DNA from 2 places in the Terribacillus saccharophilus genome. Region 2 is predicted to be linked to the other one. Evidence: predicted binding sites of a transcription regulator. Region 2 holds the regulator's gene; the other holds the start of a gene.
The links. Region 2 encodes LexA, which represses DNA repair genes until DNA is damaged. Its sites were predicted from a motif close to CGAACATATGTTCG; they were not measured.
Positions count from the first base shown of each region.

Region 1: GZ22_RS11630 (DNA polymerase IV) is a predicted target of LexA. The motif match lies at 1,963-1,976, and genes of this name have one in related genera.

Region 1 is NZ_CP008876.1:2,296,383-2,299,558, forward strand. Features, by position in the region: gene GZ22_RS11620 (LacI family DNA-binding transcriptional regulator) at 1-606, opposite strand, end outside; gene GZ22_RS11625 (HAD-IIB family hydrolase) at 716-1,543, shown strand; gene GZ22_RS11630 (DNA polymerase IV) at 1,994-3,176, shown strand, end outside.
Region 2 is NZ_CP008876.1:1,395,555-1,398,730, forward strand. Features, by position in the region: gene GZ22_RS07065 (AI-2E family transporter) at 1-1,082, shown strand, start outside; gene lexA (transcriptional repressor LexA) at 1,436-2,065, opposite strand; gene GZ22_RS07075 (YneB family resolvase-like protein) at 2,349-3,008, shown strand; gene GZ22_RS07080 (DUF896 domain-containing protein) at 3,050-3,176, shown strand, end outside.

The sequences.
Region 1 (3,176 bases), 900 kb from region 2:
TCTCGCAGCTAAGGCATTTAGAAACCCTTTATATCTAGCTTCTTGGGATGGGGAAGTGTGGTCGAGGCAGAATAAGAGTCGCTTCTTACCTGTTTGCAGCATATGCATGGTCAATTTATAGGCGGCACTCTCTTCATCTAGACTGCATACAGTTGTGTCAATTTCATATTTCTCATTGCAAATAAGTATTGGACCGTTTTCTAGGCAACGGGCTAAAAGGTGAGCTTCCAGTGCGGATGAAGTTGCGATTATAGCGTCCAGTTCACGCTGTTTCAGCTTGGCGAATACATCCAGTTCACGTTTCTTATCACCGAATGTCTGAAAGATAACGGGTTTCCATCCTTTTGCTGTACAGGCATTCGATAATGATTGCACCAGTGCTGCGAAATAAGGATGATCGACTTGAGGTGTGAGAATACCTATGGCGGAGGTTTTTCGCTTACGAAATTGAACAGCCAAGCTATTCGGGGTGAATCCGGATTCCTCGATAGCAGAAAGTATCTCTTGCCGCTTCTGTTCAGATACATATGGATGCCCATTTAATACGCGAGAGACAGTACTTTTGGAAACACCGCATATCTTTGCAATGTCGTTTATAGTAGGCATTCAACCAGCTCCTTGGTCAGTGAATGTAGCTTTATCATAGCATACCTCTTTTCTTGTTGACCTGGGAACGTTCCCATCTCTTATGGTAGGAAGGGAGGTGGTTCCAATAATGATTGTGAAAAAATGCTTTGCTAGTACCGACAGCACAAAGGCACTTATTTGTTTTGATTTTGATGAGACTTATTTTCCTCATGCTTGCGAGAAAGGGCAGCTGGAGGATCTGCATGCTATGGAGCTTTATCTAAATCGGATTTCCAGGCAGCATCACGTGAAAATTGCATGGGTTACCGGAAGTGATTGTAATTCCCTGGCTGGAAAAATGGAGCGTGCACGTCTGACTTATATGCCCCATTTCATTGCAGCTAATCTGGGAACCGAACTGTACCAACTAACAGCTGGTGGAGAACTAAAGCAGATATACGATTGGAAAAAGCATTTACCTGTTCAAGAAGAATTCAATCAGCTTGTAGAGGATTTGATTCATATGCTCTCTTTGGATGGGATAGCATTACAGCCACAGACGATGCATGGGCAGAGCTCATACAAAAAGAACTATTATTACTTTCCTAATGAAGATGATTTGGCTGAGGTAATGCATCGTATAAGGCAGGCAGCCGCTGCAGCTAAGGTAGGATTGAATGTGAACGCATGCAATCCACTGGCAGGAGACCCAGACGGGGCATATGATGTGGATTTCATTCCGTTAAGGACTGGAAAACGAGCGGCCGTTCAGTTCTTGGCAAACCATTGCATGGTGGAGCCGTCGCAGATCTATGCTTTTGGAGACAGTGGAAATGACCTTGAAATGCTGCGATATGCAGGAAATGGTTTCCTTGTTGCTAATGCAACAGAGGAGGCGAAACAGAAGCATAGTCAGGTATGCGGAACACCTTACGCAGCCGGTATCCGGACGACGCTGCAACATTTCTTTATTTGATAAAAGTAGTAAACCTAGAAAAAACCGGTTAATTCTTTGCGTCCCAAAAGTTGAGGGTTACTTGGGACGCAGTTCATTTATTAACAGAACCGTTAATGTGCTGATTGGTCTTTTTGACCCTCTTTCATTGAATATATAGCACCCAGCTGACTAATAAATATAGCTAGGTAAAACCAATCAATATGTCCCTCTAGAACCAAATCATAAGGAAGCTGTGCTGTATTAAGATTCATACTATATGATGAAAATCAACCAAATCCTCATAATGAACTCCTCTGAACTAATTGGTATCCTTTATATAACTGTATTACCAAATAGAAAGAATAAAATTGTTTGTTTAGAGCAATCTTTTTTCATTTTTCCTCCCCATCCAAAAATTACAGCTACTATAACTGCCTCAAATCGGGTAATCTAAAGTAAGAACGTTTGTTCCCTTTGGAGGTGGAGAGAATGGATTACAGCGGATTTCAGCAGCATGAGGTATTGTGTGTGGATATGCGGAGCTTTTATGCAAGTGTGGAATGTGTGAAACGTGGCCTTGATCCGATGACAACACTGCTTGCAGTGGTCGGGGATACGAAGCGGCCAGGCAGTATCGTGCTTGCTGCAAGCCCAGCGTTGAAGAAGAAGCATGGTGTCAGCAATGTGAGCCGTTATTTTGAACTGCCGGAAGATCCGGAAATCGTCATTGCCGAAGCGCATATGAAGGATTACTTGGAGGTTTCGGTAGCAATTACCGAGCTTGTGCATGAGTATGTCCCGATGGAAGCGATCCATGTTTATTCAGTCGATGAATTTTGGGTAACACTTGATGGTACAGAAAAGCTGCACGGAAATGCGGAAGAGACGGCGGCCAAGCTGCAGGCAGATATCTTGGAGCAATTCGGTGTTACCGCAGCAATTGGAATCGGAGATAACAAGTTTCTGGCCAAGGTTGTGATGGATATTCATGCAAAGAAGCAGACCTCTGGTATTGCCGTTTGTCATTATCAGGATGTGCCGCGTTTATTGTGGCCAGTTCCGATACAGGATATTTGGGGGATTGGCCGACGCATGCAGCGTAATTTGAACCGAATGGGTATTGTTACGCTTGGGCATCTGGCTCACACTTCCTTGGAACAACTCAAGAAACGGTATGGTGTGATGGGTGAGCAATTATACTGGCATGCGTGGGGAATTGATGAGAGTGAGGTGCTCGGTGATTTCGTCAAGCAGGAGCAGAAAAGCTACGGACACGGCATCACACTGCTGCGCAATTATCGGGGAGAAGAAATCCCGACCATTATTCTAGAGCTGTGTGAGGAGGCCTGCAGACGGGCAAGACGAGATAGGAAGGAAGGCAATACAGTCCATTTGGCCGTTGGGTATGCCAGTCAGCATGGAGGCGGATTCAGCCGGTCCCGTTCCTTTACGAGCCCTTCGAATCTGACGACGGATATGTATAAGCTTTGCCTTGAACTATTTCATGAGCACTACCAAAAAGGCCACGAAGTCAGACGGGTGTCTGTCTCCCTGACCAATTTATACGAGGAAGAAGCAACGCAGCTCAGCTTGTTTGAGGACAAAAGCAAGCAGAAGGATCTCAGTCGGACGATGGATCAGATCCGGGCGCGCTTTGGTACGACCGCCATTC
Region 2 (3,176 bases):
TGCAAAAACGATGGTTTCAGAGTTTGACAGCAGCGGTACTGATTTTGACAATCATACTGCTGTTAGGGAAGGTAAATTATATCTTCACCCCGTTATATGAATTTGTAAAAGCAATAGCATTTCCGCTTATTGCAGCGGGCTTTTTGTTTTACATCACTAGGCCGTTGGTTAAATTACTGGAACGGCTAAAGCTGCCGAGGTGGTCGGCAATTCTAATTTTATTTCTGTTGATTATCGGAATTGGATATCTAGGATTTCGTTTTATTGCACCGATAGCACAGGATCAGATAGCTGCACTGTCCGAACAAGTTCCTGTTATAGTGGAGCATGCTGAATCTCTCGTAGAGAACGTGGAGGATAATTATTCAGCCGTTCCAGATCAGATAAACAGTGCAGTGCAGAATTTCTCCAATAATTTAGAAAACTATACAGAACAAGCGTTAAGCTATCTCACTAGTTTTCTTTCAGGTTTAGTCAGCTTCACAGTAGGTCTGATCCTTATACCGTTCTTTTTATTCTTCATGCTAAAAGATGGAGATAAACTAAAGCCATTTTTAACAAAGTTTTTTACAGGACATAAGTCCGAGAGCTTAAAAGAATTATTGCGAAAACTAGATCATACTTTGTCTAGCTTTATTCAAGGCCAGTTTATCGTAAGTTGCTGTGTCGGAGCGTTATTATATATAGGATATCTGATTATAGGATTGGAATACTCCTTAATCTTTGCTTTAATCGGTTTACTGTTAAACTTCATTCCTTTCCTTGGGCCGTATCTTGCCGCTGCTCCTGCTGTGCTGGTTGCATTCTTCCAGGACCCTATGCTTGCTGTATGGGCAGCAGTAGTCATGTTCATAGCTCAACAAATCGAAAGTTCCTTTATTTCACCTAATGTGATGGGGAAAGTATTGAAACTGCATCCGCTTACCGTCATTTCACTATTGTTGGCTGCTGGTAATATTGCTGGTTTTATCGGTTTGTTACTCATTGTTCCGATTTATGCAGCATTCCGCACGGCTGTTACTCATTTCTATGGAGAGTGGAGGAAGTATCACTTTGGCAGAAAGATACAAGAAACAAACTAATATCTAGCTTTCTTCTATAACTGAATGACGAAAACACAAAAGAGGAGCTTGCCATGTAGGCAAGCTCCTTATTTATACCGTTTTTAGCGTTCTTTAAGATAATAATCGTCCATACTGTGTTGTTCTCTGCGGTGGCTTCTTGTATATCCGCATTTACACGAATCAGTAACACTATCAATCTTATGACGGCCTCGCAACTTGCAGAAGAGCTTATACAACAGCTTCACAACACCACCCGCTTTCTAGCTTTTGGTAATATCATAATCTAATATACCCAAAAAATATGTCGAAAGAAGGCTAAAAGTATGTAAATTCTATGAAAAAAATAAAAAAACCGGCCGGAGCCGATTTTTTTATTGAATGGAGCGATATAAGCCGATTACTTTACCAAGAATGCTAACATTATCCAAAATAATAGGATCCATCGTACTGTTTTCTGGCTGCAGTCGGATCTGGTTTTCTTCCTTGAAGAAGCGTTTCACTGTTGCTTCATTGTCCTCTGTCATCGCAACAACAATCTCTCCATTTTGAGCAGTTTGCTGCTGTTTGACGATGACCATGTCTCCATCTAAAATACCAGCTTCTATCATACTCTCACCAACAATAACCAAAACAAAGATATTATCATCCGGTCCTACTAGATGGCTAGGTACAGGGACATATTCTTCTATATTCTCCACTGCTGTAATTGGAATACCAGCTGTTACTTTCCCGATTACCGGAGCGTAGTTTGCCTCGCCGCGAGGAATATCTGTTTGTTCTTCACTATCTAATGATAATACCTCGATAGCGCGCGGCTTTGTAGGGTCACGTCGGATAAGGCCTTTTTTCTCTAAGCGGGAAAGATGGCCATGAACTGTAGAACTTGAAGCCAAGCCAACTGCTTCGCCAATTTCTCTAACGGATGGCGGGTAGCCTTTATCGAGTACCTGCTCCTTTATGTATGCTAGAATCGCTTCCTGTCTTTTCGATAGTTTTATCATGTATCGAACACCCCGTGCATATATTTTTATTACATACAGTATACCATGATAGATTGCAATATACAAACATCCGTTCGAAAAAAAGCCTTGACTAGAACCTATGTTCGTATATAATGGAATTAACAAAGAGAACGCACGTTCTTGAAAACGGAGGGGTCTACCATGTTCAAAAAACTAGCAAAATCAGATCTATTCTATTATGTGCTTTTCGGCTTCACGCTTTTCTTCCTATACTTTACACTTATAATGAGCGTCTAATTAGTCGAAGTGAGAGGGTACATCAATGAAAGCAGTCATCTATTGCAGAGTAAGTACAGAAAAGGACGAGCAAGCAAGCTCGATTGAGCGTCAGCGCGAAGAGCTTATCAGTCTTGCTGCGTCCTCCAACATAGAGGTTATCGATATCATCGAAGAGAAACAGAGCGGTTATGAGATCGAACGTCCGGGAATTTTTCGCATGCTGGATATATTTACAGCACATGAAGCAGATTGTCTTCTCATTCAGGATGAGACGAGGCTAGGAAGAGGCAATACGAAGATCGCCTTGTTCCATCATCTTCAGAAGCTGGAGGTCAAGGTGTATACGTTAAGCCAGCACGGTGAATTCCAGCTTTCAGAATCAGATGGTATGGTGCTCCAGATCGTTGGTATTGTCGAGGAGTATCAGCGGAAGATTCATAATATGAAAATTAAACGAGGTATGAGAAGGGCAATTGAGGCCGGATATGATCCAAGTAAGAATTTGAGCAACCAGCAGGCTGCACCTGGCAGAGAGCGGATTGACTTTCCGATTCAAGAAGTAATCAGGCTGCGAAACAACAAGCTTACTTTCCAAGAAATCAGCTCTGTTCTGCGCGGTATGGGCTTTAATGTATCAAAGGCGACCGTACATAGAAGGTACCAGGAGTATCTTTCGCTTGAATCGGAAGACGCTAGCGGGTAACATAGGTATATTAACTCTAATGCTTAAAGGAGCATATACACATGTTAACTAAAGATAAATTAGCACGCCTAAATGCGTTAGCAAATAAAGCCAAGGCAGAAGGACTCAGCCTTAGCGAACAGAAAGAGCAAAAAGAACTAAGACAGGAATATCTGGGAAATGTACGTT